4 regions of the Bacillus sp. N12A5 genome follow, and region 4 is predicted to be linked to each of the others. Evidence: riboswitches for the same ligand, from Rfam matches in the RefSeq annotation. Region 4 holds a riboswitch; each other region holds the start of a gene.

Region 1 (7,603 bases), on a different contig from region 4:
ACATTCATCGTTCGGCGGCATTGCGTGATCATCACTTCCAATTGGTTGCAGGCGCATTTGATATCATACCGGAACGGGGAAAGGAGTTCGGTATGAACTTGCATGTTTCTCCGGAACGCTGTTATACAGATTACCGGAAAATGTTTGAAGGAGAAGCAAAACGTGAAGACGGCATTGAGGCTGTGTCTATTGCAACTCCCAATGGCACACATTATGAAATCTGCAAAGCAGCTCTGATGGCGGGGTTACATGTCGTATGCGAAAAACCTCTTTGTTTTACGGTCGAAGAAGCAAAAGAACTAGAATGTCTTGCAAAGAAAAACAACCGAGTCGTCGGTATTACATATGGCTACTCGGGGCATCAAATGATAGAACAGGCACGCCAGATGATCGCTAACGGTGAATTAGGGGACATTCGCATGATTCACATGCAATTTGCACACGGATTCCACTCTGATCAGGTGGAATTGCAAAACGTTAGCACGAAATGGCGTGTAGACCCGAAGTTCGCAGTCCTAGCTATGTACTAGGTGACTTAGGCACTCATCCACTATTTTTATCTGAAGTGATGCTGCCGAAACTGAAAATAAAAAAATTATTGTGTACAAAGCAAAGCTTTGTAAAAAGCAGAGCACCACTTGAGGACAATGCTTATACGATTATGGAGTATGATAATGGCGCGGTCGGCATGGTGTGGTCTTCTTGTGTAAATGCCGGATCAATGCATGGCCAGAAAATTCGTGTGATCGGTTCCAAAGCAAGTATTGAATGGTGGGATGAACAGCCCAACCAGCTGCGTTTTGAAATACAGGGAAAACCTGTACAGATTTTAGAGCGCGGAATGGGGTATTTATATCCGGAAGCATTACAAGATGACCGGATTGGAGGCGGGCATCCAGAAGGTTTGTTTGAAGCGTGGTCAAATCTTTATTCACGGTTTGCCGTAGCAATGGAGGCTGCAGATCAAGGGAAAGAATTGAATGACATGTGGTATCCAGGAATTGAAGCAGGTGTGGAAGGAGTACGCTGGGTGGAAAACTGCGTTCGATCCGCGGATAAAGGCGCAGTATGGGTGGACTATCAATAACATCAAGATCATAATGTTTGTCAATCAGCAGGTATTAGTGTGGAAAGAGATGTGGTTTTGATCAGTATTACCGCTTATGGGTAATGTTTTAGTGATGGTGACTCTATACAACTGAAACTGTGGGAGCGAGTGATGATCTCGCTCTCCCAGATTTTATTCACCCTGGTGTTTCTCAACTAAAGTGAATGTCCATTCTTTTAAGAGATGTTTCTGCACATACTTTTTCCCGTTTATCTCAATGTAAGGCAGGTCTGTCATGTCTCCGGCTAACTGTTTTGCCTCAGTTGCAGTTATTCCTAAAAAATGTCCGATGTAAAAGTAAATATCTCGTTCTTTTATAAGCAAGGTATCACTTTTTTCAACTGCTTTTGGATGGTTCATTTGCTTTAAGCCTTCACCGATAAAATAGCCAGCCAAAGCAATACCGATTCCTAAAAAAACGTCCATATGCATGCCTCCATTATGTCGATGTTATGTTATACGGGCTTGGCATACCCCGGGTTTCAATATCACCAAAAAAAACCGCCAGAATGTGCTCTGGCGGTTTTTCGCTCATGCTTTTTCAATCTGCACGCGGCCTGAAAAAAAGGTAGCGCCGCCGCCCATATCGGATAAGCGATCCGGGGTAAGTGCGTTTACAAGCTGTTTTTTTCCTGGTTCATCCGCCCATAATCCTTGACTGACGACAACACCGGGCAGCACTTGTTCCCCGACTGCAGCGGTCAGCTCGCATTCTCCGCGGCTGTTCCAAATTCGTACAGGATCCCCATCAGCGATTCCATGTTCATCAGCATCTTTTGTATTGATAAAGAGTTTTGGCGTCTTTTCAAGCTTGATGTGTTTTTCATTGTTCGAAAACGTTGAGTTTAAGAAATTATGGTTTGGCGCCGGAACATACATAAACGGATGTTCATTATCGGATACAAGAGGCGTATATGTCGGTAAAGCCGGGAAGCCGTCTTGTTTCATTTTTTCTGAATATAATTCTATTTTTCCGCTTGGTGTCGGGAGTTTGCCTGGAAACAGCGGCTTTTCGCGTTTCGCTTTCATAAATGAGTGTTTAGAAAGTGAATCGTAATCAATCTCCGCTAAATACGGATTATCAGGATGGTCAAGTGCCTGGCGGATTAATTCTTCATCTGAATCTTTGAGCTCCTGGTCTGTGAATCCCATTGCTTCAGCCAGAAGACGGAATACCTCAGTGTTAGACTTGCTTTCTCCGTATCTCTCAATCACCGGCTGCTGAAGCTGAATGTAATGGTGCCAGTAGGAGGTATAAAAATCAGTATTTTCAAAAGCGGATGTTGCAGGCAGTACAATGTCCGCATATGCAGCCGTTTCCGTTAAAAACAAATCATGAACCACAGTAAACAGGTCTTTCCGCAGCAAGCCCTGTCTGACCTTGTTCGCTTCTGGCGCGACGACGGCCGGGTTCGTTCCGTAAATAAATAGAGAGCGAATAGGCGGATCTGTTTCCAAAAGCACCTTGCCAAGCTGATTCATATTAAACGATCTCGGTGTGCGCCCTTTCAGTAAGTCAGGGCGCTGCAACGCATTTGTGTTATATTCTAAAATTCCGCTGTTATGCTTGATTGCGCCGCCTCCTGTGTGCAGCCATTGGCCAGTGATCGCCGGAAGACAGGCAATCGTCCTTACAATCATCCCGCCGTTATCGTGATGCTGGGGTCCGTTTCCGATTCTGATAAAAGAAGGGGAGGTTTCCCCGTACATTCTTGCCAGCTGGTAAATATCTTCGGTGCTGACACCGGTGATCAGTGATACCTTTTCCGGATCATACTGTTTCACGTGTTCACGGAGCTCTTCATAGCCAACCGTGTATTCAGACAGAAATGCTTCATTATGAAGGTTTTCTTTAAATAAAATGTGCATGATGCCAAGAGCAAGTGCGCTGTCAGTTCCCGGCTTTATTGGAATAAACCAATCTGCGAGACGCCCTGTCTGATTTTTATGCACATCAATCACAACAATTTTGGCACCTTGTTTTCGTGCTTTTTGAGCGATTGTAATCTGATGCATGTTTGTGCTGACCGCGTTGATACCCCAAAAAATAAATAGTTTCGTATGAATGGTTTCCTCAGGATCAATCCCCGCACTTATACCCATTGTATATTTATAGCCCTCAGATCCCGCTTTGCTGCAAATCGTCCGTTCAAGCTGGCTTGAACCCATTCGGTAAAAGAAACGGCGGTCCATACCTTCCGCTGTTAATTTCCCCATATTTCCGTAAAAGCTGTACGGAAGTATGCTTTCAGCTCCCTCTTCATCAATCAGCTGCTTCCAGCGGGAGGTAATGGTATCAATTGCCTCTTCCCAAGAAATTGGTTCAAATATCGCCTGGCCTTTCGCACCTGTCCGTTTAAGCGGTGTAGTCAGCCGCTTTTTATCATAGATGCGCTCCGTCATGTTCCTGACTTTGTTGCAGATGTTTCCGGCCGTGACAGGATGATCGGGATCGCCTTGCACTTTTACAATTTTTCCGTCTTTTTTATGTATTAACAATCCGCACTGATCCGGGCAGTCCAGCGAGCAAACGGATTTGAGAATGCCGTTCTGTTGTGTGGCAAAAGATTTCATGTGGCCCTGTTCCTCTCTCTAGTTAGATATTTTGTAAGAATTATAACACTTCCGATGATAACGTCAATTCTGAAAAAAAGAGATTGACATCAATCTGAGACTTCTTTATGATAAACGTATTCTTTATTCCGAAAATTACATACTCAACATTTTCTATCCAGAGAGGTGGAGGGACTGGCCCTATGAAACCTCGGCAACATTATTGTGCCAATTCCAGCAAGCGACAGCTTGAAAGATAGGAAAGCAAGGTTTATACCGGCGTCTGCCTGTAACAGAGCGCGCCTATATATGAATCTCTTTCCATCTTCGGAAAGAGATTTTTTTATGAAAAAATACGATGAAAAGGATGTTTTGCACCATGACGGTTTTGGTTACAGCACCGTACAACGAAGAAGGACGCAAAGAGCTTAAAAACTTGTTTGGCTCGGTTGCTTACCACTCCTGGAAGGAACAAGGCCGGGCATACCGGGAAAAAGAAATGATTCAGCTATTAAAAGAAACAAATGCGATAGGTTTGATTACAGAGCTTGATCAAGTTACAGACAGCGTATTTACATCTGTTCCAGATCTTTCATTTGTGGGCGTCTGCAGGGGAATGCCCTCCAATGTGGATGTGGCAGCAGCGTCAAAAAGGGGCATACCCGTTTTCTATACACCCGGGCGAAATGCACAAGCCGTGGCTGAAATGTTTATCGGGAATATGATTTCCTTTCTCCGCCATACCAGCACTTCAAATCAATGGCTGAAGGATGGGAAGTGGGACAGCGATTACTTGCAGGCTTATGTCAAATTTAAAGGAAACGAATTATCGGGAAAAACAGTCGGCATGGTTGGGTTTGGAGCAGTTGGGCAAAGGATTGCAAAACTCCTGACTGCGTTTGACTGTCAAATAAAGTATTACGATCCATACGTACAAGACGATCATCCGCTGTATCAAAAAGTATCTCTTAAAACGGTTTTTTCGGACAGTGATATCGTTTCTATCCATCTGCCTCGTACCGAGGAAACGCTTGGACTTATAGATCGGGCGTATTTTGATCTGATGAAAGAGAGTGCGATTTTCGTCAATACTTCAAGAGCGGTGGTAGTAAACCGTGAAGACCTTTTATCTGTATTAAAAAAACATAAAATCAGAGGGGCGATTTTAGACGTTTTTTATCACGAACCTCCAGAGGAATCGGATTACGAATTGATCTCATTGCCTAATGTTCTGGCAACACCGCATCTCGCTGGCGCAACCTTTGAAGTGGAGGATCATCATGTGGCGATCCTGAATGAAGCCCTCAAAAAGTGGAAGGATGAAAAAACTCTTAATATTCCGACATTGTATAACAAGGTCGAACTGAAAACAGGGGTATAAGAAAGGAGGCCGACAGAATGAAGAAACAAAAAGGCTATCTCGTATTTGATATCGGCACAGGGAATGCGAGAGTAGCAGTCGTGAGTGTGTCGGGCCGTGTTCAAACGGTTGAACGGGAGGACATTGTATATTCCACCGAGACACTTTACCCGGACAGCCGTTATTTTTCTCCTCAGGTGCTGTGGAAGCAAGTCATGAGATTGGCAAAACGTGCGCTTTCCCGTTCGAGTGATATTGACATCATTGGTTTGACATCGACGAGTCAAAGACAGGGAATTGTTCTGATCGATCAAAACGGCGAAGCTTTTCTCGGATTGCCGAACATTGATAACCGCGGGCGTGAGTGGGAGGGGAGCATACCCAATCAGCAGGAGATATACAGCCGCACAGGCCGCCTGCCAACCGCACTTTTTTCTGCGCTTAAGCTTTATGGTTTAAAACAGCGCCAGCCGTCTTTGTGGGAAAAAACGGCAAGTTTTACAAGCATCAGTGATTGGGTGACGTACCAGCTGAGCGGGAAATTGACATATGAACCATCACAGGCAACCGAAACCCTGCTGTTTGACGTAAAGCAAAACACTTGGTCAGAAGAGATGTGCGGCATTTTCGGCTTCTCCTCATCTATTCTTCCGCCTCTTGTAAGAGCGGGAACAGCGACTGGAACGATCACAAATGAGAATGCGTCCAAATTAGGGCTATCTATACATGCAAAGGTGGTAGCAGGGGGCGGGGATACACAGCTGGCTGTGAAAAGTACCGGCGCTGTGCTTGAGGACATTGTCATCGTATCAGGGACAACAACGCCAATCACCAAAGTTACTGCTGAGCATGACGATCTAAAATATAAAGCTTGGCTGAACTGCCATACAGATCAAGGACAGTGGCTTGTAGAAACGAATCCTGGCATTACCGGCCTGAATTATCAAAAATTAAAACAGATTTTTTACCCGAATGAAACGTACGATGTGATGGAGGAAGAGATGTCTGCACTTGCTAAAGAAGACAATGCATGTGTGGCGGCTCTCGGATCTTATTTGTCGGAAGAAAAGAATGCGTTAACCAGAGGCGGTTTTCTTTTTGATGCCCCGCTATCAGCGCATTTAAAGAGAGCACATTTTGTACGTGCGGCGCTGCAAGAGATCGCATTTTCAATCAAATGGAACTTTGACATATTAACAGAGGTTACTCCGTATGAACGTGACTATGTTTGGGTGTGCGGAGGAGGCTTTCAAAGCAAAACTCTCACTCAATATATTGCTGACCTTCTTCAGAAAAAAATCTATGTTCATGAGGGATTTCATCAGGCATCTGTCGTTGGTGCTGCTGTCATTTGCAATGAGACCTTTCAATTGACGGAAGAGATGTCAGCAAATGTCCGGGTGATAGAACCCCAAGACAGCCAGATTGAACCGGGCTTATATGAGGAATGGAAGCAAACGCAGCGCTTTTTCTCAAGTTCAGAAAGCAAAGTGCTAATATAAGGCGGCATATACTGCTGTTTTGAGGAATTATCTAATTTTCAGCTTTAACAAGGTAATACGGTAATGAATATAAGCATCTAAGGAGGAGACAGAAATGTTAGATAAAATCGGTATACCGAAGCGGCTTGCCTGGGGGTTTATAGGGGTTGTTTTGTTTATGATGGGAGACGGGCTTGAACAAGGCTGGCTCAGTCCTTTCTTGATCGAAAACGGGCTTACCGTTCAGCAATCCGCTTCCATTTTTAGTATATACGGGATATCCTTGGCTATAGCTTCCTGGTTTTCGGGTGTATGTCTGGAAGCATTTGGCGCAAAACGGACGATGTTTATGGGGCTGTTGTTTTATGTGATCGGTACAGCTGCCTTTATCGTATTTGGATTTGAACAGCTAAACCTTCCTGTAATGTATGTGACTTACTTCGTAAAAGGTTTAGGCTACCCGCTTTTTGCATACTCTTTCTTGACATGGGTCATTTACAGAACACCGCAAAACAAGCTAAGCACGGCTGTCGGCTGGTTTTGGATTGCATATTGCCTGGGCATGTTTGTGTTCGGTGCTTGGTACTCAAGCTACGCGATCAAAGCGTTCGGTTATTTGAACACGCTTTGGAGCTCTATTTTCTGGGTATGTCTTGGTGCATTTTTCGCATTGTTTATCAATAAAGACCGTTTTGAAAAGAAGAAAGAAAAAAGATCAGAAACAGCCGAGGAGCTTTTAAAAGGGGTTACGATTCTATTTACAAATCCGCGCGTGCTTACAGGCGGAATCATCAGAATTATCAACAGCATTGGTACATATGGTTTCCCAGTCTTTTTGCCGATGCACATGGCTCAGCATGGAATTTCAACCAATGTGTGGCTGCAGATTTGGGGAACGATTTTTCTGGGGAACATTGTGTTCAACCTCATCTTTGGCATTGTCGGCGATAAGTTCGGCTGGAAAAATACCGTTATTTGGTTCGGCGGAGTCGGCTGCGGCATTTTCACCGTCCTATTATATTATGCACCTGTTTTCTCCGGCGGAAGTTTAGCGGTTGTCAGCGTGATCGGCTTTATTTGGGGAGGTTTGCTGGCAGGCTA
Region 2 (7,603 bases), 210 kb from region 4:
GCGATCAGCCTGTACACCGTACCTGTCAGCTCTTTATTCATCAGATCGTCTGAAGCGTCGGTAAACAGTTCGCTGATGATATCCTCTGGCGCTGGCTTCGCAAACATGCGCCCCCGGTTCGTCACCTTCAGCATACAGTAAAGCTTATCCCCTTTTTGCGGCCAGACATCCTCGTATGGCGGCAAATGCTCGGTTGCGACAAGCGCGTCCTTCGATAAGCCGACATCAACGAAAACGCCCATATCTTCCACTGTATCCACCACTTCGACCCAGCCGTACTCATCCGCGCTGATGACCGGAATTTTCATCGTGGCCGCAAGCCTTTCCTGCTGATCGACGTATATAAAGACCTCTACCTCGTCTCTGTCTTCGATATCCTCAGTTATTTCACTGTTATGTAAGAGAATCGTATCTTCTCCGTCGGTTAAAAAGTAACCGAAGTCGGTTTGGTGATCTATACTCAAGGTTAATTGCTGCCCTGGTCTCATGCTATCGTCCTTCCTTTCCGCTTATTTTCTGCGGATTTTGTTAACATTTTTTCCAATCATCACAAATTGATTCTTTGTTCTGTTGGAAGTTTCTCTTTATTCTACTATAATCAACACATAAATTAAATGTTATGGAGGTTTTCATATGGCAAAAGAAAGTTCATTTGACATTGTATCCAAGGTGGAATTGCCTGAGGTGCAAAACGCAATCCAAATTGCACTGAAGGAAATCAGTACAAGATATGACTTTAAAGGAAGCAAAAGCGACATTTCTTTAGATAAAGAGGAGCTGGTCCTTGTTTCCGATGACGAGTTCAAATTAAGCCAGCTGAAGGATGTGCTGGTCAGTAAATTGATTAAACGAAACGTACCGACAAAAAACATTGATTACGGCAAGGTGGAAAACGCATCAGGCGGAACGGTACGCCAGCGTGCAAAGCTTGTTCAAGGCATTGACAAGGACAACGCCAAAAAAATCAATACGATCATCAAAAACTCCGGACTGAAAGTAAAGTCTCAGGTGCAGGATGATCAAGTGCGCGTCACTGGAAAAAACAAAGATGACCTGCAGCAAATTATCTCAGCTGTGCGGGGTGCGGAGCTGCCAATTGACGTTCAATTTATAAATTTCAGATAAATTTTCTGAATCCTATTGATTATTGTCTTTATTTTCGGTAAATTTGGAGAAAGGGAAAAGGCCCGGCATCTTGGCATTTCCTGAACACAAAACTTCATATCCGTTCTTATCAAGAGAAGCAGAGGGACTGGCCCGACGAAGCTTCAGCAACCGGTGTAATGGCAATCGCCATGACCAAGGTGCTAAATCCAGCAAGCTCGAACAGCTTGGAAGATAAGAAGAGACAAAATCACTGACAAAGTCTTCTTCTTAAGAGGACTTTTTTTATTTCTCTTTTTTCCTTGCTGAATGTGAATAAAGGAGGCAGACAATGGGACTTTTAGAAGATTTACAAAAACAGGTGCTAATCGGTGATGGCGCCATGGGGACGCTCCTCTACTCCTATGGCATTGACAGGTGTTTTGAGGAGCTTAACATCTCGAAGCCGGAGGAAATTCAGCGCATACATAAAGCGTACGTTGAAGCGGGAGCCAACATTATTCAAACGAATACGTACGGCGCCAATTATATTAAATTATCCAGACACGGCCTTGAGGATGACATCAAAAAAATGAATCAAGAGGCAGTAAAAATCGCGCGGGCTTCAGCTGGCGACGCGTACGTGCTTGGGACGATGGGCGGCATCCGCACGTTTAATAAAAACGCGTACAGCCTTGACGAGATCAAACGCAGTTTTCGCGAGCAGCTGTACCTGCTGCTGCATGAAGGGCCGGATGGCTTGCTGCTAGAAACGTATTATGATTTGGAAGAAGCACGTGAAGTACTCAAAATCGCGCGGAAAGAGACTGATCTTCCGATTATGCTGAATGTGTCGATGCATGAGCAAGGTGTACTGCAGGACGGAACACCGCTTTCCGAAGCATTGCGATCGATTGCGGATCTCGGAGCTGATATCGTCGGCATTAACTGCCGCCTTGGCCCTTATCACATGATTGAAGCGCTCAGCGAAGTGCCGATTTTTGATGATGTGTTCTTATCAGTTTATCCAAACAGCAGTCTTCCGTCGCTTGAAGAGGGACGGCTCGTCTATGAAACAGACGACACGTATTTTCAAAATAGCGCGTCAGAATTCCGCAAGCAAGGCGCACGGATTATCGGCGGCTGCTGCGGCACCACGCCGAATCACATCAAAGCCATGGCCGAAGCGGTTGGCGGACTTGCTCCGATTACGGAAAAAGAAGTCAAAACCAGGGAAAAGGAATTCATTTCCGTTCAGCACGAGCGGATGGAGCCCGGATTGAATGAGATCGCGGCGGAAAAACGCTCCATCATCGTAGAGCTGGATCCGCCGAAAAAATTGAGCTTTGACAAATTTCTGTCCGCAGCTGCTGAATTAAAGGAAGCGGGAATTGATGCCCTGACACTCGCCGACAATTCACTGGCTACCCCGCGGATCAGCAATGTCGCCTGCGGTGCCCTTGTGAAGCAGCAGCTCGATATGCGGTCCCTTGTCCATATTACGTGCCGGGACCGAAACATTATCGGCTTGCAGTCACATTTAATGGGCCTGGATACATTAGGGCTGAATGATGTGCTGGCCATTACGGGTGACCCATCTAAAATCGGGGATTTTCCGGGTGCAACGTCTGTGTATGATTTAACATCCTTTGATTTAATCAGGCTGATCAAACAGTTCAATGAAGGGCTGTCCCTGTCAGGAAAGCCGCTTGGCAAGAAAACGAATTTCTCAGTGGCCGCCGCATTTAATCCTAACGTCCGCCATCTGGATAAAGCCGTAAAACGGCTGGAGAAAAAAATAGATTGCGGCGCGGATTACTTTGTTTCACAGCCTGTTTATTCCGAGCAGCAGCTTGTCGATATCCATAACGAAACCAAGCATCTGAAGACACCGATCTATATCGGCATTATGCCGCTCACAAGCAGCCGGAATGCTGAATTCATCCACAATGAAATTCCGGGCATTAAGCTGTCTGACTCTATTCGCGAAAAAATGGCCCTCGCCGGCGAGGATAAGGAGAAACAAAAAGCGGAAGGCCTTGCGATTGCACGCTCTCTGTTGGATACGGCATGCGAGCTGTTTAACGGGATCTACTTGATTACGCCTTTTCTTAGATCTGACTTAACCGCCGAGCTCACTTCGTATATTCAGCAAAAGGATGAGCAGCGCCAAAATATCTATTTGCATTAATGCCTAGAAGACTGCCTGAGCCAATCGGGCGGTCTTTTTCAGCGTAATTCGTGTTACGATAAAGAAAATCAGTTTATAAGGAGGAACATCATGCTCGAAGTTAAAACCATTTCTGCGGAAGATACATACGGCATCCGGCACCGCGTCCTGCGTCCCCATCAATCCATCGAACAATGCAAATATGAACAGGATCATACAGAAGGCTCCTTTCATCTCGGTGCATTTTATGAAGGGAAGCTAATCAGCATCGCTTCTTTTTCCCCTCAAAATCAGCCTTTATTAACGGAGTCCCCTGCGTACAGGCTGAGAGGCATGGCAACGCTTGAAGGATATCGCGATCAAAAAGCTGGAAGCACACTGATCAAACACGCGGAGCAGAAACTGGCAGAGAGAGGCGTGCAGGCGGTCTGGTGCAATGCAAGAGAACATGTCAAAGGCTACTACGCAAAACTTGGCTGGGAAGAACGCGGCGAACCGTTTGAGATTCCTGGCATTGGCACTCATATCGTCATGTGCAAAAAAATCGGAACAAGCAGGTGATCTGATGAACGTAATGGATGAGCTGTTTGAGTTTCATGAAGAACATGTCCCCGGCTTATTGCGGCTTTGCAGGCAGGCCGGATGGCCGGATTATGGCGAACAAGAACTGAAACTGCTTGTCCGGCAAGGACGCTTTTTCGGTTATCAAAACATCCGCGGTGAGATCATCTCCTGTATCGGCTTATTTTTGTTTGGCCGTCTCGCTTCTATCGGCCTCGTCATCGTCGACATAGAATACAAACGGCTCGGTCTCGGGCGGCGGATGGTAAACGCGTGTATCAGCAAAACGGATGAAAGCACCGCCATCAGGATTTGCGCCACAAAAGAAGGTTTGCCGCTTTATGAAAAAGCTGGTTTTCATCACGCAGGTTCAGTCCGAAAATACAGCTGTCACAGTTTTCAGCCTTTTGCAAAGCAGCCCAACGCTGAGCTCGCCTCCTTTAAAGAACAAGACTTTCAAGACATAGCCGCAGCAGATCTGGCAGCCTTTGGCGGAGACCGATCAAACCTTCTGCAGCAACTTATTTCCAATTCAGAGGAATGTATCGTTGCCAGAAACAACAAGGGACATCTCATTGGCTACGGCCTAACTGTACAAACACCAGCCAATCTGAAATTCGGCCCCATTGTCGCCCCATCATCAGACGTTGCTGCACGATTAATCAGCAGGCTGGCCGCCGGCAAACAAAGTCCGATGCGAATCGACATACCGGCTGAACACACCTCTCTGCATGACAGCCTGATAGAAATGGGATTTCAAGCAGACGATGAGCCTCCGCTTATGCTTTACCAGAAAAAGAAGCTTCCTATCCAAAATGGACACTTATATGCTTTAATATCACAGGCCCTCGGCTAATCCTCTTTTTTACCGAACAGGTATTTTCTGTTCGGTTTTTTGCGGTCTGATCGTTGAATAAACGGAGCCATCAGGGACATTCTAAGCAGAAGAAAAGGAGTGTGCTCTGAGATGGAATCATCAAAACAAAATAACGGAATGACGATTGTTGCAATCGGTTCAATCCCTTTAATATTAACCCTAGGAAACTCAATGCTTATTCCGATTTTGCCAAAAATGAAATCTGAACTTCATTTATCACAATTTCAAGTCAGTCTCGTGATCACAGTGTTTTCCTTGATTGCGGCGTTTGCGATTCCGATTGTCGGTTATCTCGCAGACCGTTTTTCCCGGAAAGCCATCATTATCCCCTGTTTATTTCTATATGGAGCGGGCGGTTTGTTAGCCGGGTTTGCCGCAGGTTTTTTTGACAATGCATACCCTTGGGTTATGGCTGGCCGGGCGCTTCAGGGACTCGGAGCAGCCGGGACCGGCCCAATTGCCATGGCGCTGTCAGGGGATCTGTTTAAAGGCGCCCAGGAAAGCAAGGTGCTTGGCCTTGTTGAAGCTTCAAACGGCATGGGGAAAGTGCTTTCGCCGATCATTGGCTCGCTAATCGCCCTGCTTGTCTGGTATGGCGCGTTTTTCGCCTTCCCGGTGTTTTGTATCATTTCAATCGTGCTGACTTGGATTTTTATTAAGGAAAAGAAAAAGGAAAAAGAACCGCCCCCGATTGGAAAATATGCAAAAGGGCTATTAAGTGTTTTTAAACATGAGGGCAGATGGCTGTTTACTGCTTATTTAGCAGGGGCAACTTGTTTATTTACTTTATTCGGCATCCTTTTTTACCTTTCAGATGTCCTAGAAAAAACATACGATACCGACGGCGTTAAAAAAGGCTTGATTTTGGCAATTCCCCTTTTGGTCATGTGTGTGACATCTTATACAACCGGAAGCAAAATCGGCCAAAAGCAATCGCTAATGAAAAAGCTGATCGTTCTGGGATTGGCGTTTATGACCGTATCTTATGCGGCTTTATCTTTCATTGAAAATCTTGTGCTCTTTATCAGCGTTCTCGTCCTGAGCAGTATCGGTTCAGGCCTTGTACTTCCTTGTGTAAACAGCTTTATAACCGGAGCTGTCGGCAAAGAAAGACGTGGATTTGTAACCTCGCTGTACGGATCAGTTCGATTCTTAGGGGTTGCCATCGGGCCTCCGATTTTCGGACGCCTGATGGAATGGTCCAGACCCGGCATGTTTTTAAGTATTGCCGGATTGACGCTTGTTGTCGGCATACTCGTGATCATGCTGATCCATGTCAATCAAAACAAAGAAGAAACAAAAGAAAAAGAAGAAGAATCTAAAATGGCTGGCAACCGGCTACAGCCTGCTGAGGAAAGGTAGCATCCAGTTTGAAAATTGAACGGGTTGAGACCTTTCCGCTTTTGCACCAATTAGAAAATGCATACGGAGATGCAAACGGGTTTAAACGATATCGAACTTGCTATCTCATCAGAATTGTCACAGAAAGCGGGATCGACGGCTGGGGAGAATGCGTCGATTGGCTTCCGGCTCTCCATGTCGGTTTTACCAAAAGGATTATCCCGTATCTTTTAGGAAAACAGGCCGGCAGCCGCCTGCCCCTGGTGCGCACGATTCAAAAATGGCACCAGCGGGCGGCCTCTGCTGTAAGCATGGCACTGACAGAAATTGCGGCCAAAGCTGCGGATTGTTCGGTTTGTGAACTATGGGGCGGGCGATTTCGAGAAGAGATCCCTGTATATGCCTCATTTCAATCATATTCAGACCAGCCGCAATGGATCAGCCGTTCAGTTTCCAACGTTGAAGCCCAGTTAAAAAAAGACTTTAAGCAAATCAAAGTCAAAATCGGCGGGACTTCATTCGAGGAAGATCTTCGGCACATCAATGCGTTGCAGCATACGGCCGGCAGCTCTATTACGATGATTCTGGACGCAAACCAAAGCTACGACGCTGCAGCCGCTTTTAAATGGGAACGCTATTTCTCAGAATGGACGAACATCGGCTGGTTTGAGGAGCCTTTGCCCTTTGATCATCCGCAGGATTACGCTTTGCTGCGCAGCCGTTTATCTGTGCCTGTTGCCGGCGGAGAAAATATGAAAGGCGCGGCTCCATTTGCGCATCTCCTTTCACAGCGCTGTTTGGATATCATTCAGCCCGATGTCATGCATGTCAACGGAATCGATGAGTTTCGGGACTGCCTCCAGCTCGCCCGTTATTTCGGCGTCAGAGCATCCGCTCATGCATATGACGGTTCCCTTTCACGGCTGTACGCTTTATTTGCGCAAGCCTGTCTCCCTCCATGGTCAAAAATGGAGAACGATCAAATTGAACCGATCGAATGGGATGTCATGGAAAATCCTTTTACCGATCTCATCAGCCTTCAGCCTTCAAAAGGAATAGTGCATCTCCCGAAAGGAAAAGGCATTGGAACAGAAATCAATATGGAGATCGTTAATTGCTACAAATGGGATGGCTCAGCATATTAAGCTGGGCCATCTTTTATTTGCAGACATAAATCATGGACAGCCTCATAAAATGGAAACAGCGGACAAGTCTTTTCATAAAGGAGCAAATGACTTAATGGCTGAACTGCTGATGAAAGCAAAACTTACGTTTATGATTATCGTAGGCGGCGTACTGCAGGGACTCGGCATGTCCTTGTTTTTATTTCCGCATGATATTCCGACAGGCGGGGCAGCAGGTATTGCGGTGCTATTGCATTATCTGTTTCAAATTCCCCATGGTTTTTCCGTGTGGGCTGTAAATGTGTCGATGCTTTTTACCGCTTTAAAATGGCTGGAGATGAGAACATTCACCGGCACCCTCGCTTCGATTACGGTCACCTCTGTATCGGTATTAATTTTTGATGCGGTTTTTCCGGATATCACATCAAACCTGTGGCTTGATCTAGG
Region 3 (7,603 bases), on a different contig from region 4:
ATACAGACGGCTGACCGCTGGCAAAGTATCGATTCAATAACTGAAAGAAGGACCAGCATGAACCGACAATCTCCGGCTCGGCACTACAAGAAGCTTGTGCCGAGCCTTATTCTCATTTTCAATTGCATGCAATTTTTATCTCACCCATCCAAAGCGCCAGAGGCGAAGCGATTTTCCGTACAGCCACAGCTGCCAAAATGATCAGTGAGACATTTCGCTCGAAACAAACTCAAGCAGCAGAACTGGCCGAGCCATTCACAAAAAGAGAGCTCGAGGTTCTTCAGCAAATGGCCTACGGGTTGCGAAACGAGGATATTGCTGAAAAGCTTTTCGTCAGCGAAAGCACTGTGAAAACCCACGTGCACCGCATCCTGCAAAAATGCAATGCCCAAGACCGGACACAGGCAGTCGTTTTTGCCATTCGAAACGGGATTGTGCAATAGAAAACCCTTATCCCATCATGATAAAATAAGGCAAAGGAGATGATTGGAAATGAAAGAAGAAATCATTGAACGGTTTACTACATACGTAAAGGTCGACACACAGTCCGATGAATCCGTCGACACCTGCCCTTCCACACCCGGCCAATTGACGTTAGGCAACATGCTCGTTGATGAATTGAAATCAATCGGCATGCAGGATGCAGCCATTGATGAAAACGGTTATGTCATGGCGACTCTTCCCTCCAATACTGAAAAAGACGTGCCGACAATCGGCTTTCTCGCTCACGTCGATACCGCCACAGACTTTACCGGCAAAAATGTGAATCCGCAAATCGTTGATAACTACGATGGAAAAGACATCGTTCTCAATGAACAGCTTCAGGTCATCCTGTCGCCTGATCAATTCCCTGAGCTGTCTGGCTATAGAGGTCACACACTCATCACCACAGACGGCACCACCCTTCTCGGCGCAGACAATAAGGCCGGTATCGCTGAAATCATGACAGCCATGGATTACCTCATCAAACACCCTGAAATCAAGCACGGCACGATTAGAGTCGCCTTTACGCCTGATGAAGAAATCGGCAGAGGGCCACACAAATTTGATGTAAAACGGTTCAATGCGTCCTTTGCCTACACTGTTGACGGCGGCCCGCTCGGCGAGCTTGAATACGAAAGCTTTAATGCCGCTGCCGCAAAAATCACGATCAAAGGCAATAACGTACATCCCGGCACGGCAAAAGGGAAAATGATTAACTCTGCAAAAATCGCGATGAAGCTGAACAGCCTGTTGCCGGCAGATGAAGCGCCTGAGTATACAGAAGGCTATGAGGGCTTCTACCACCTGCTGTCGATTCAAGGAGATGTAGAGGAAACAAAACTCCACTACATTATCAGAGACTTTGACAAAGAGAACTTCCAAAACAGAAAAGACACAATGAAGCGTGTCGTTGAGGAGCTTCAAAACGAATACGGAAAAGAACGCGTTCAGCTTGATATGAACGATCAATACTACAACATGAAAGAAAAAATCGAACCTGTCATCGAAATCGTCAACATTGCCAAACAAGCGATGGAAAACCTCGGCATTGAACCGAAGATTTCTCCAATCCGCGGCGGGACGGACGGATCCCAGCTGTCCTACATGGGACTCCCGACGCCAAACATCTTTACCGGCGGGGAAAACTTCCACGGAAAATTTGAATACATCTCAGCTGATAACATGGTCAAAGCCGTAAACGTCATCGTTGAGATTGCAAAGCTGTTTGAAGAACAGGCGTAATGCCAAAAACCAGTCCAAAAAAGGACTGGTTTTTTTGCGTAAAAATGAAACATTTTTAAAACGTCCTCCGTAAAACAAGTATCAACGGATGAGGAGGAAAAACAGTGACAAAACAAGCAATTGCTGCAAAAAAGAGCCTATTGAAAAAATGGATCACGACTAGACCGCTAAACATGCAAAAGAAATCCAGCCCGTTTCAAAAGATCAGAAAAATGTTCAAACGCTTCTTCTAATTGACATACACATCCTCAAAACCACAATCTCAATCCCTCTCGTACCGCCCAAATGCTCCGTGATTTGGGTTTTTTGTGTTTGATTGCGGAAAATAGGGTATACATCAAACAAGCAAAAAAAAAGAGAATCCAAAAACAGGTAATTAGAATCACGAAAACTTAGTCTTAAAGTTATATAAAGGAATTGATTATAGCGTCGATAGTAACTATAGAACCAACCAACAACTAGAATAACCATCGAGATGTAAGACTATTTTCAGGTCAACAGGTTAGACTGTTTTAGAGGGACAGTAATTTATTTTTAGTCGATTTGGAATTTTTTGAATACTTTTTGACATTTTATCCGTACAATAGAGAATACCAAAACTATTTTTGGGAGGTATGTAACATGATCCTATTTATTATCATCGCATTATGCGGCTATCTTCTTTTTTCTTTCAGCAAGGACAATCGCCGCAAACCGCAAAAGACAAGCCCTCTGCCAGCAGCCGCACCTCATCACAACAACCTAATCGACCTTGACGCCATCCGCCAAAAACGCCGGATGCATCTTTCCTAATTCTATATTTCAAACGAAAAGGCTGCTGAATCAGGCAGCCTTTTAAAATTGTTTTGATTTAGAGCCTGAAAACTTTTCACCCTCTATCCGTAATTTCATACTAGGCAAATCCAAAAGGAGACTTTAGCAATGATTGAATTATTTATGAAACAAAAAATGTTCTCGTTTAAAGATGCGTTTCACATTTATGACCGGGATGAACAGGAGACATTCAAGGTCGAGGGGCGGTTCTTTTCGTTAGGGGACTCGTTACAAATGACAGATTCAACAGGAAAAACGCTCGTGTCCATAGAACAAAAAGTGATGTCTTTTTTGCCGCGATACGAGATTTCAATTGGCGGAGAAACGGTTTGTGAAGTGACGAAGAAGGTAACGTTTTTCAAACCGAAGTTTGAGATTTCCAAGCTTAACTGGGAAATCGAAGGTGATTTGTGGAAGGACGAATTCCAGCTGACGGACGGGAAGAATGTCCGGATGTCCGTAAGCAAAAAGTGGCTAAGCTGGGGCGATTCCTATCACTTGCAGATTGCAAACGAGGAGGATGTGCTGATTTGCACGGCTATTGCTATCGTACTGGATATGGTTTTATATAACGATGAAGATGAAAGTATTTTCTAAAAAGTGTTGACAATTGATTCAAAAGTAATAATATTAAGATAATTGAAATCTATATATGAAGATGTACCTTATCAAGAGAGGTGGAGGGACTGGCCCTATGATACCCGGCAACCGCTGTTTTAAACAGAATGGTGCTAAATCCTTAAGAACATTGCGTTCTTGCAGATGAGGCGGAGATTTGATCGTTCAAGCTCTTCCTTACACAAAGGAAGAGCTTTTTTATGCTCAACATAATTTAGAAAAGAGGCGAATGACATGGCTCAACAAACACATCTTGCAGGACAAAAAACAGAACAACAGCGCAAAGCTCCTTTCCGTGCCGATCATGTCGGCAGTTTATTGCGCTCTGCTCCGGTGAAAGAAGCCCGGCAGAAAAAAGCGGCCGGCGAGATCACAGCGGAACAGCTGCGTGATGTCGAAAACCAAGAAATCACCCGCATTGTGGAAAAACAAAAAGAAATCGGCCTTGATGTGGTAACAGACGGGGAATTCCGCCGTTCATGGTGGCATTATGATTTTCTGGAAGGGCTCGACGGCGTGGAACCATTCATTCCGGCTGAAGGGATTCAGTTCCATCATGCCAAAACAAAAGCACGCAGCATCAAGGTGACGGGAAAACTCGATTTTACGAGCCACCCAGCACTTGCCGATTATCAATTTTTACATAAGATTGCCGGCGGGGCGACACCCAAGCTGACGATTCCGAGCCCGAATATGCTGTTTTTCGGTGAAAAGGCTGATAAGGGGATTTATGATGACCAAGAGGAATACTTTCATGACCTGGCCCAAGCGTACAAAAAAGCAATCAAAGCCTTCTATGACGCTGGCTGCCGTTATCTTCAGCTTGATGATACGTCATGGTCTCTCTTCTTTGAAGAAAAAGGCAGAGAGGTTGTCCGGGCGCTCGGCGGCGATCCAGAAACATTGCCTGCCTTGTTTGCCAAAACGATTAACGATGCAGTGGCAGACCGGCCTGATGATTTAGCAATCACGATGCACATTTGCCGCGGCAACTTCCGTTCAACTTGGGCGGCATCTGGGGGCTATGACGCTGTTGCAGAAACGATTTTGGACGGCTTAAACCTGGACGGCTTGTTCTTGGAATACGATGATGACCGCTCTGGAAACTTTGATCCGCTCCGTTATGTGAAACGCAAAGATCTGCAAATCGTGCTCGGCTTGATCACATCAAAATACGGCGAGCTCGAAAATCCTGACGATGTGAAACGCCGAATCAATGAAGCGGCGCGCTTTGTCAGCTTGGATCAGCTGTGCCTCAGCCCGCAGTGCGGTTTCGCCTCTACAGAAGAAGGAAACCTTTTGACAGAGGAGCAGCAATGGGCAAAGCTTCGCCATGTCATCGACATCGCCAACGATGTGTGGAGATAATCTATCATTGACAGAAACAGAAAATGTGTGAATAATAGATACTATCAGAAAATTTCATAAAAAGGTTTTCCTTATCAAGAGAGGTGGAGGGACTGGCCCTGCGATACCCGGCAACCGCTGTTTAACAGAATGGTGCTAAATCCTTTAGAGCAATAATTGCTCTTGAAGATAAGGTTGAGATTGTCACACAAGCTCTTCCTTATCCAAAGGAAGAGCTTTTTTATACTCGAATGGAAAGAAGGAATGGACAACATGTCACAACAAACAACACCCGCAGAACAACAATCACTTCAAAGAAAAAAACCGCCGTTTCGCGCGGATCAAGTCGGGAGCCTGCTGAGATCTGAGCCCGTCAAAAAAGCACGGCTGCAAAAAGCGGCTGGCGAAATTACGGCTGAACAGCTCCGCCAAATTGAAGACGATGAAATCACCCGCATTGTGGAGAAACAAAAGGAAACCGGCCTGAACGTCGTGACTGACGGTGAATTCCGCAGAGCGTGGTGGCATTTTGATTTCTTAGAAAATCTGGATGGCGTTGAGCCGTTCACTCCTGAGCACGGCATTCAATTCCATAATGTGCAGACTAAAGCACGCGGCATCAAAGTCACAGGTGATATCGACTTTTCAACTCACCCAATGCTTGAAGATTACTCATTTCTCCACAGCATTGCCGGTGATGCGACGCCAAAGATGACGATCCCAAGCCCGAATATGCTGTTTTTCCGCGGCAAGCTAGAAAAGGCTTCCTATAAAAATGACTATCACCTTTTCCAGCACGATGTATCCAAAGCATATAAAAAGGCGATTCAAGCGTTTTACGACAGAGGCTGCCGCTACCTCCAGCTTGATGATACGGCATGGGCTGTTTTCTTATCTGAAAAAGGCTTAAAACAAATCGAAGCGTTTGGAACAACGCCTGACGAGCTTCGCCAGCTATTTGCGAAATCCATTAACGACGCGATTGCTGACCGTCCGGATGACTTGACGGTAACCATGCATATTTGCCGCGGCAACTTCCAGTCCACTTGGACAGCTGAAGGCGGCTATGACGCAGCAGCCGAAACTATTTTTGACGGCTTGAACCTGGACGGGCTTTTCTTAGAGTATGATGATTCACGCTCAGGCGGATTTGAGCCGCTCCGGTATGTGAAGCGCTCTGACCTTCAGCTTGTCCTTGGTTTAGTGACATCTAAATTTGGTAAGCTTGAACATCCGGACGATGTGAAACGCCGTATTGAAGAAGCATCCCGTTATGTGAGCTTAGACCAGCTTTGCCTCAGCCCTCAATGCGGATTCGCTTCCACTGAGGAAGGCAACAAGCTGACTGAAGAACAGCAATGGGCGAAGCTTCGCCACGTGGTTGAGATCGCTAACGATGTGTGGAAATAAGCAAAGAAAAAACACACTTGATTCCCTAACGGAGCAAGTGTGTTTTTTCTATCATTGTGCAGTGTAGCCCCCATCAAGGACGACAGCCTGCCCAGTGACGCCCTTCGCCTTCTCGCTTGCCAAAAACACGGCATAATCCGCAATTTCCTTGACGGAAAGCAGTCGCTTTTGCGGCACAAGCGGAAAAATGACTTGTTCAAGTACAGAGTCGTAAGGGACATTTCTCGTTTTCGATAGATCGCTAAGCTGATTGCGTACAAGCTGGGTATCGACATAACCCGGGCAGAGCGCATTGACTGTAATGCCGTGGGGCGCGCCTTCCAGCGCCCCGACTTTTGTGAGTCCAATGACGCCGTGCTTGGCGCTATTGTAAGCGGATTTCCCTGCAAAGCCAACTAATCCATTAACAGACGCGATATTAATGATTCTGCCAAACTGCTGTTTTTTCATGATCGGAAAAACATGCTTCATTGCGATGAAGGGCGCCGTCAGCATGACCTTGATCAGCTGTTCAAAGGTTTCTGTCGGAAACTCTTCAATCGGGGCGACGTGCTGAATACCGGCATTGTTCACCAAAATATCCAAGCGCCCGTACCGTTTTTGGATGGCGTTCACCGTGTCAGCGACTTGCGCTTCCTTTGTCACATCACACGGGATGGCCACCGCGTCAAATCCTTCATCTGCAAGCTTGGAGACTGCCTTTTCGCACGCTTTCTGATGGAGATCTGAAATGATGACGCTGGCGCCTTCACGGGCGAATTCCCTCGCGATTTCGAATCCGATTCCGCCGGCTGCCCCTGTTACCAAGGCGACTTGTTCGTTCATGTCAAACACCTTCCCATTAAGAATTTTGTTTGAGCACAGACTGGCTTACCGCGAAATCAGCTTCTGTTTTTTCATAAACCTCTTCAATGGTGACACCTTCCTGAAGCTCCGTCAGCGTCATGCGGCCGTTAACAAAATCAAACACTGCCAAATCCGTAATCAGCCTGTGCACGACTTGCTGGCCTGTCAGCGGAAGCGAGCATGTTTTTCTCACCTTTGACTCGCCATGTTTATTGACATGCTCCATGATGACAACGATCCGTTTCGCACCGTTGACGAGATCCATGGCGCCCCCCATCCCTTTTACCATTTTGCCGGGGATCATCCAATTGGCCAAATCACCCTGCTCCGAAACCTCCATGCCGCCGAGAATAGCCAGATCGATATGCCCGCCTCGTATCATTGCGAATGATTCAGCACTGTCAAAATAGGAAGCGCCCGTCACTTCAGTGATCGTTTCCTTCCCAGCATTGATCAAATCCGCGTCTTCCGTTCCTTCCAGAGGATAGGGGCCGATCCCGAGCAATCCGTTTTCTGACTGAAGCATGACGTGAACGCCATCGGGGATCTCATTTGCGACAAGCGTCGGCATTCCAATCCCAAGATTCACATTCATGCCATCCTTGATTTCTTGTACAGCGCGTTTAACCATTCGTTTTCTCGCTTCCTTCATTTCGCTTCACCCTTTCCCGCCGCTTGCCGAACTGTTCGTTTTTCAATCCGTTTTTCTTGGCTCGCGCCACGCACCACATGCTGTACATAAATTCCCGGTGTATGGATGTGATCTGGATCGAGCTCTCCTGCGTCCACGATTTCTTCCGCCTCGGCAATCGTAATCTTGCCTGCCATCGCAGCAACGGGATTG
Region 4 (7,603 bases):
CTGGAAGTCAGCAGCCTTTCGTTCGCAAGAGGACAGCAGACGATTTTCAAAGACATCAGCTTCTCATTGCACGAAGGCTCTTTGACGGCGCTTGTCGGCCCGAACGGCACCGGAAAATCAACACTCTTATCCGTCCTCGCCCGTCTGATGAAGCCGAAAAGCGGAAAGATTCTTCTATATGATAAGCCGCTTCAATCGTATAAAGAAAATGAACTGCGAAAACGAATGGGATTTGTTTTTCAGAACCCCGAGCATCAGTTTGTCACCGGCACAGTATATGACGAGCTGCTGTTCGGCAAGAAAGCAAATGCTGAAACCAAGAAAAAAGCGCAGCATCTGCTGCAGCGTTTCGGTCTTGCGCATTTGGCTGATCACCATCCGTTTGCAATCAGCCAAGGGCAAAAACGGCGCCTGAGCGTCGCTACCATGCTCATGCATGACGTAAAGGTTTTATTATTAGACGAACCAACCTTTGGCCAGGACGCCCGCACGGCGGCTGAATGCATGGACATGATTCAGCGGATTAAGCAAGAAGGCACCGCTGTCCTCATGATTACACATGATATGGAGCTTGTCTCTTCGTATGCCGACAGCGTGCTTGTGCTTCACGATACGGACCTGGTTTTTGACGGATCTCCAGCGCAGTTATTTTCTCAGAAAACAAGGCTTGTCCAAAAAGCAAAGCTCACCCTTCCCCTTCTATATGAATGGATGGCATATCAAGAGGAGGTGCGTGATGAAGCAGCCGTTACATCTCATTAATCCGACAGTGAAAGCAGCGGCGGTTTTTTGCTGCGTTGTCATGCTGTCGTTTATTTACAACCCTTACACCCCTGCGTGTTTTTATATCATCATCGTGTCGGGTGTCCTATTGGCGGCCGGAATCCCATTAAAAAAATGGTTTTTGTTTACCATTCCGTTTTTGATTTTGGCATTCGGATGTGTATGGACAGCCGCTGTTTTTGGCAAGGTTCCGACAACCCCGGAAAATTTCTTATTTCAAGCCGGCCCTATCTCTATTAACAGCGATAATGTGTCTGTGGGCATCTCTCTCGGGTTTCGGATTTTGTGCTTTTCCGCCTTATCGATGATGTTTGTTTTTACGACTGACCCCATTTTATTTATGCTGAGCCTTGTCCAGCAGTGCAAGCTCTCACCAAAGCTCGCATATGGCGTGATTGCAGGTTTTCGTTTTCTTCCGCTGTTAAAGGATGAAGTCCAGCTGATTCAGCAGGCCCATAAAATCAGAGGAGGAGCGGCAGAGAGCGGCTTCGTTGAGAAAATCAGCGCGCTAAAGCGGTATACCATCCCGCTATTGGCAAGCGCCATCAGAAAAGCGGAACGGACCGCCCTGGCAATGGAATCGAAGGGGTTTACAGGAAGCAGGAATCGGACATATTATCGAACGCTGTCCGTAAATCGCCGCGACTGGCTGTTCTTTTGTCTCGTTCTCTTCTTGTTCGCAGGATCTTTTCTTGTATCCTTATGTTTTGCCTCATAAAAAGCCGCTATCGACGATAGCGGCTTTTTATATTATTGATGATAGTTTAATGCCTGGGCAAGATTGGTTTTAATCGTTATATTCGAAAAATCAATTCCAAGCTGTACAGCTGTTTGAGCGATTTCAGGCCTGATTCCTGACAGAGTTGACCGGACACCGATTAAATTGAGTGCCTCAATCAATTTAAAGATTTGGTGCGCCACCATTGTATCAACCACCACAACGCCTGACAGATCGATTAACAGATGCTCTACGCGTCTTTTGGCACAAGCATGAAGCGTGTTTTCCAGAATAAACTTGGCCCGTTCAGTATCAATGTCACCTACAAGCGGCAGCAGAGCTGTTGATTTGCTCAGGGTAATGACAGGCGAGCTTAATTCCAATATCATTTCTCTCTGGGCGTTTAATTGCTGTTTGGCATTCGTTTCAGCATGATCAACGAATGTATAAATCGTAAAATCAAAGACTTTTACAATCAAATCAGCCCATTTCTGTTTCTCTCCCGGTTCAAATGCCGATTCATTTTCTTCTGCGAACTTCTCAAGATACTTCGTGTATAATCTTCGGTTTCTCATAAACTCCCGAATGACGTACTGAACCGGCGTGTCGAGATGCTTTTGGTCGTTTGTCAGCTCAATGATCCACTCTTGAAATTCTTCGAGAAATTGTTTTTCCGGTAAAACATACATGTAATTCAGATGCCGATAAAATTCTCTGTCCTGCTCTTTCAATTCTTCCGTTACAGATGCATTATGTAGAGCGTAAAGCGAGTTCGGATCGCTTTCCTCCATCGTTTCAATCCATTCCTCGGCCATTTGATCAACATGTTCTGAAAAAAATGCGTATAATTTTTCATTCAGTTTCATCACACTGCTCCTTTCCCCAACACTATTATAACTTGACTGATAGCTGAATCCCAGTCATACACGCTGAAGCCATCCAATATTTTGAAAATAACTAATTCTTTGGGGTGTATCCTATTTTTTCAAAATGCTTCAAATGGCTCTGTCCGAGCGGTTGCTTTTTTCATATAATATGAGGCAACACCCTTGAATCCACTTGAAAGCATAAAAAAGGAGGGCTTTTTTATGAATGGTGAAATCCGCTTGATCCCGTATGTGACGAATGAGCAGATCATGGATGTAAACGAGCTTCCTGAGGGCATTAAAGTGATTAAGGCGCCAGAATTGTGGGCAAAAGGGGTAAAAGGCAAAAACGTAACAATTGCAGTATTGGACACTGGCTGCGATACAAGCCATCCTGATTTAAAAAACCAAATCATCGGCGGAAAGAACTTCACAGATGATGACGGCGGCAAGGAAGATGCGATTTCCGACTACAACGGACACGGCACACACGTCGCCGGAACAATTGCCGCTAATGATTCAAATGGCGGCATTGCTGGAGTCGCTCCTGAGGCAAGCCTATTGATTGTGAAGGTTCTAGGCGGCGCAAACGGCAGCGGACAATACGAATGGATTATTAACGGCATTAACTACGCTGTGGAACAGAAAGTCGATATCATCTCAATGTCCCTTGGCGGACCAAGCGATGTTCCGGAGCTTGAAGAAGCCGTGAAAAACGCCGTCAAAAACGGAGTGCTTGTCGTTTGCGCGGCGGGAAATGAAGGTGACGGCGACGAACGAACAGAAGAGCTTTCCTACCCCGCGGCTTATAATGAAGTGATCGCGGTTGGTTCTGTTTCCGTAGCTCGAGAATCGTCAGAATTTTCTAACGCCAATAAAGAAATCGATCTTGTGGCACCGGGAGAAAATATATTATCCACCCTCCCTAACAAGAAATACGGCAAGCTCACCGGGACTTCAATGGCTGCCCCTCACGTCAGCGGAGCGCTCGCTTTAATTAAAAGCTTTGAAGAAGAATCATTTCAAAGAAAGCTTTCTGAACCTGAGGTTTATGCACAGCTGGTTCGCAGGACACTCCCGCTTGATATCGCAAAAACGCTGGCAGGCAATGGATTCCTGTATTTAACTGCTCCTGATGAGCTGGCAGAAAAAGCAGAGCAATCACATTTGATGACACTATAAATTTATTTTTCTCATATAATAAATGCCGTAATTTGTAAATAAAATTTCAAATTCTATGTTGACAGCGAATTTGAATTGCTGTTAAGATTACCAACAAATGATTCAACTTTTCAAAAAATTAATAACATTTTCTCTTATCGAGAGTTGGGCGAGGGATTGGCCTTTTGACCCCAACAGCAACCGACCGTAATTCCATTGTGAAATGGGGCGCACTGCTTTTCGCGCCGAGACTGATGTCTCATAAGGCACGGTGCTAATTCCATCAGATTGTGTCTGAGAGATGAGAGAGGCAGTGTTTTACGCAGAAAAGCCTCTTTCTCTCATGGGAAAGAGGCTTTTTGTTTGTGAGGAAACCTCTTAGCAGCCTGTATCCGCGGGTTAACTTAGAGTGTTTTACATATAAAGGAGGAGAAACAATGACAACCATCAAAACATCGAATTTAGGATTTCCGAGAATCGGACTGAACAGAGAATGGAAAAAAGCACTTGAAGCGTATTGGAAAGGCAGCACTGATAAAGATACGTTTTTAAAGCAAATGGATGACCTATTTTTATCCGCAGTAAAAACACAAATTGACCAGCAGATTGATGTTGTGCCTGTTTCTGATTTCACACAGTATGACCATGTACTCGACACAGCGGTCAGCTTTAACTGGATTCCGAAACGATTCAGACATTTGACTGACGCTACCGATACATACTTCGCTATCGCCCGCGGAATAAAAGACGCTGTATCAAGTGAAATGACAAAATGGTTTAATACAAATTACCATTACATCGTTCCGGAATATGACGAGAGCATTGAGTTCAGCCTGACAAGAAACAAACAGCTCGAAGATTATCGCCGAATCAAACAGGCATACGGCGTTGAAACAAAGCCTGTGATTATCGGCCCATATACGTTCGTTACGCTTGCTAAAGGCTATGAACCGTCAGAAGCTAAAGCAATCCAAAAACGCCTTGTGCCGTTATATGTACAGCTTTTGAAAGAGCTTGAAGAAGAAGGCGTAAAATGGGTTCAAATCGATGAGCCGGCACTCGTTACCGCCTCTTGCGAAGATGTTCGCGGCGCAAAAGAATTATTTGAAAGCATTACAAGTGAGCTTTCCTCTTTGAATGTGCTTTTACAGACGTATTTTGATTCTGTTGATGCCTATGAAGAGCTGATCTCTTACCCGGTTCAGGGAATCGGCCTTGATTTCGTTCACGACAAAGGCAGAAACCTGGAACAGCTGAAAACACACGGCTTTCCGACAGACAAAGTACTGGCAGCCGGCGTGATCGACGGACGCAACATTTGGAAAGCAGACCTTGAAGAACGTCTCGATGCCATTCTAGATATTCTCAGCTATGCAAACGTTGATGAACTGTGGATTCAGCCTTCAAGCAGTCTGCTGCATGTTCCGGTAGCAAAACATCCTGACGAGCATTTGGAAAAGGATCTGCTGAACGGATTATCCTACGCAAAAGAAAAGCTGGCCGAGCTGACAGCTTTGAAAGAAGGGTTAGTATCAGGAAAAGCGGCGATCAGCGAACAAATCCAGCAGGCAAAAGCTGATATTCAGGCGCTTAAACTGTTTGCAACAGGCACGAATTCTGAACAAAAGAAAGAGCTTGAGCAATTAACAGATAATGACTTCAAGCGTCCGATACCGTTTGAAGAACGTTTAGCTCTGCAAAATGAATCTCTCGGCCTCCCGCTTTTGCCGACGACTACGATCGGAAGCTTCCCGCAGTCTGCTGAAGTGCGGAGCGCACGCCAAAAATGGCGGAAAAATGAATGGTCTGATGAACAGTATCAAAACTTTATCAATGCGGAAACCAAAAGGTGGATTGATATTCAGGAAGAATTGGAACTTGATGTCCTTGTTCACGGTGAGTTTGAACGGACAGACATGGTCGAATACTTCGGTGAAAAGCTGGCCGGCTTTGCCTTCACAAAATATGCTTGGGTTCAATCATACGGCTCACGCTGTGTTCGGCCGCCAGTCATTTACGGAGATGTTGAATTTATTGAACCGATGACAGTGAAAGACACGGTATATGCACAGTCCCTGACATCCAAGCATGTGAAAGGAATGCTGACAGGTCCGGTTACAATTTTAAACTGGTCTTTCCCTCGAAACGATATTTCGAGAAAAGAAATCGCCTTCCAAATCGGGCTTGCCCTTCGGAAAGAAGTAAAAGCGCTTGAAGACGCAGGCATTCAAATCATCCAAGTCGATGAACCAGCACTGCGCGAAGGCCTTCCATTAAAAACCCGCGATTGGGATGAATATTTGACTTGGGCGGCAGAAGCATTCAGATTAACCACTTCTTCCGTGAAAAACGAGACACAAATTCATACGCATATGTGCTACAGCAACTTCGAAGACATTGTCGATACGATCAATGATCTGGATGCGGATGTCATTACGATCGAGCACAGCAGAAGCCACGGAGGATTTTTAGATTACTTAAAAGAGCATCCGTATCTCAAAGGCCTTGGCCTTGGTGTGTATGACATTCACAGCCCTCGGGTGCCGTCAACTGAAGAAATGTACAACATTATCGTTGATGCGCTTGCCGTCTGTCCGACTGACCGCTTCTGGGTAAATCCAGACTGCGGATTGAAAACAAGACAGCAGGAAGAAACGGTTGCCGCATTGAAAAACATGGTGGAAGCTGCAAAACAAGCAAGAGCTCAGCAGACACAGCTTGTATAAAATAGAAACCATCTGTCTTTGGCAGATGGTTTTTTCTATTAGAAAGCGGAAATCGGTTTCCGATGCTTCCCGTCCCCTTCTTTTACTATTTTGGCTGTTCCATTTCATCAAATTCCACAAGGCTCAATGATGTATCATGTATGTAAGCAGAATTCCATATGTCGTTAACGCGTCTCCCCTTTATGATATTTAACAGCATTAATATAAAGACAGAATGGGTAACCAAGAGAACATTACCGGAAGAATGGCTGTCTAAAATCGTTTGGAGAGCCAGCCTGACCCGTTTTTCAAAGTCAAAAAACGTTTCACATCCCTGCTGGCGATAAGCTTCGGGATAATGAAAATAAGCATGAAAAAGATCTGGTTCGTCCCTTTCAATATCCTCTTGTTTTTTCCCTTCCCATGAGCCCAGTGACATTTCTCTGAATATATGATCTATCACCAGCGGGGGCCTGCGCGATCCCAGTATGGTTTTTGCTGTCTCTTCTGTCCGCTTGCTCGGGCTGATGTAGACCTGATTCAATTCAATATCCTTCAGACGCTCCCCAAGAGCGCGGGCGTTGTACAGCCCAAGTTCTGTCAAATCAGAATCCAGCCAGCCCTGCATCCGTTTTTCTACGTTCCATTGGGTCTGTCCGTGTCTGGCAATATATAAATGCAGCATGTTTCCCCCTCCTCTTTTCTCCTCTTATCTTAGCAAATCCCCCAAATACTTTGTTTATTTTGCACTTTTTTGAGAATGTTCTTTGCCCCCTTTTTCGGCTATACTTATAACACTCAATTGACAGGAGGGTTTGGGATGAATCATGAAAAGTTCTTAAAACGGGCTGTCGACCTCGCTCGTGAAGGAGTGAATGCAGGAGTTGGCGGGCCTTTCGGGGCCCTTATTGTAAAAGACGGTTCTATTATTGCCGAGGGGCAGAACAACGTTACAACAAGCAATGATCCGACTGCCCATGCGGAAGTGACAGCTATTCGGAACGCCTGCCGGGCACTTGGCACCTATCAGCTTGATGATTGCATCTTATATACGAGCTGCGAGCCGTGCCCCATGTGTTTAGGCGCCATTTACTGGGCCCGGCCAAAAGCCGTTTACTATGCGGCAGAGCATTCCGACGCTGCCGAAGCGGGGTTTGATGATTCGTTCATTTATGAAGAAATTGATAAACCAGCTGAAGAAAGAACGATCCCCTTTTATCAAGTGACTTTGACAGAGCATTTATCCCCGTTTCAGGCATGGCGGGCTTTTGACAATAAAAAAGAATATTAAAGGATCAGGCATGCGCGGCCTGATCCTTTGTTAATTCGCTGAGAAGACGCTGTGCCCGCGGGCACTTCGGATTGGCCTT

The links. Region 4 has a riboswitch for S-adenosylmethionine ahead of metE (5-methyltetrahydropteroyltriglutamate--homocysteine S-methyltransferase). Riboswitches for the same ligand answer to the same signal wherever they lie in the genome.
Region 1: linked by a shared signal. The riboswitch ahead of MOC09_RS03625 (2-hydroxyacid dehydrogenase) and the one ahead of metE (5-methyltetrahydropteroyltriglutamate--homocysteine S-methyltransferase) in region 4 are both predicted to bind S-adenosylmethionine.
Region 2: linked by a shared signal. The riboswitch ahead of MOC09_RS01000 (bifunctional homocysteine S-methyltransferase/methylenetetrahydrofolate reductase) and the one ahead of metE (5-methyltetrahydropteroyltriglutamate--homocysteine S-methyltransferase) in region 4 are both predicted to bind S-adenosylmethionine.
Region 3: linked by a shared signal. The riboswitch ahead of MOC09_RS18585 (5-methyltetrahydropteroyltriglutamate--homocysteine S-methyltransferase) and the one ahead of metE (5-methyltetrahydropteroyltriglutamate--homocysteine S-methyltransferase) in region 4 are both predicted to bind S-adenosylmethionine.

The regions. Positions count from the first base shown of each region.
Region 1 covers NZ_JALAMR010000003.1:76,863-84,465, forward strand. Annotated here, with positions in the region: partial or broken gene MOC09_RS03610 (Gfo/Idh/MocA family protein) at 1-1,087, shown strand, start outside; gene MOC09_RS03615 (hypothetical protein) at 1,241-1,534, opposite strand; gene MOC09_RS03620 (molybdopterin oxidoreductase family protein) at 1,640-3,682, opposite strand; SAM riboswitch class I at 3,833-3,924, shown strand; gene MOC09_RS03625 (2-hydroxyacid dehydrogenase) at 4,020-5,042, shown strand; gene MOC09_RS03630 (FGGY family carbohydrate kinase) at 5,060-6,523, shown strand; gene MOC09_RS03635 (MFS transporter) at 6,618-7,603, shown strand, end outside.
Region 2 covers NZ_JALAMR010000002.1:131,579-139,181, reverse strand. Annotated here, with positions in the region: partial or broken gene MOC09_RS01010 (S1 RNA-binding domain-containing protein) at 1-535, opposite strand, end outside; gene MOC09_RS01005 (YajQ family cyclic di-GMP-binding protein) at 634-1,125, shown strand; SAM riboswitch class I at 1,229-1,345, shown strand; gene MOC09_RS01000 (bifunctional homocysteine S-methyltransferase/methylenetetrahydrofolate reductase) at 1,436-3,274, shown strand; gene MOC09_RS00995 (GNAT family N-acetyltransferase) at 3,365-3,814, shown strand; gene MOC09_RS00990 (GNAT family N-acetyltransferase) at 3,819-4,670, shown strand; gene MOC09_RS00985 (MFS transporter) at 4,782-6,053, shown strand; gene MOC09_RS00980 (mandelate racemase/muconate lactonizing enzyme family protein) at 6,062-7,177, shown strand; gene MOC09_RS00975 (YitT family protein) at 7,272-7,603, shown strand, end outside.
Region 3 covers NZ_JALAMR010000021.1:41,939-49,541, forward strand. Annotated here, with positions in the region: gene MOC09_RS18550 (CcdC protein domain-containing protein) at 1-40, shown strand, start outside; partial or broken gene MOC09_RS18555 (hypothetical protein) at 58-156, shown strand; partial or broken gene MOC09_RS18560 (response regulator transcription factor) at 153-443, shown strand; gene pepT (peptidase T) at 493-1,725, shown strand; gene MOC09_RS18570 (hypothetical protein) at 1,830-1,958, shown strand; gene MOC09_RS18575 (hypothetical protein) at 2,269-2,517, shown strand; gene MOC09_RS18580 (LURP-one-related/scramblase family protein) at 2,647-3,135, shown strand; SAM riboswitch class I at 3,201-3,307, shown strand; gene MOC09_RS18585 (5-methyltetrahydropteroyltriglutamate--homocysteine S-methyltransferase) at 3,391-4,524, shown strand; SAM riboswitch class I at 4,593-4,699, shown strand; gene MOC09_RS18590 (5-methyltetrahydropteroyltriglutamate--homocysteine S-methyltransferase) at 4,777-5,913, shown strand; gene MOC09_RS18595 (3-hydroxybutyrate dehydrogenase) at 5,965-6,738, opposite strand; gene MOC09_RS18600 (CoA transferase subunit B) at 6,755-7,411, opposite strand; gene MOC09_RS18605 (CoA transferase subunit A) at 7,408-7,603, opposite strand, start outside.
Region 4 covers NZ_JALAMR010000002.1:343,257-350,859, reverse strand. Annotated here, with positions in the region: gene MOC09_RS02205 (ABC transporter ATP-binding protein) at 1-762, shown strand, start outside; gene thiX (HMP/thiamine ABC transporter permease ThiX) at 737-1,501, shown strand; gene rsbRB (RsbT co-antagonist RsbRB) at 1,534-2,367, opposite strand; gene isp (S8 family peptidase) at 2,590-3,549, shown strand; SAM riboswitch class I at 3,681-3,836, shown strand; gene metE (5-methyltetrahydropteroyltriglutamate--homocysteine S-methyltransferase) at 3,966-6,254, shown strand; partial or broken gene MOC09_RS02180 (histidine phosphatase family protein) at 6,293-6,918, opposite strand; gene MOC09_RS02175 (nucleoside deaminase) at 7,054-7,524, shown strand; gene MOC09_RS02170 (TPR domain-containing glycosyltransferase) at 7,529-7,603, opposite strand, start outside.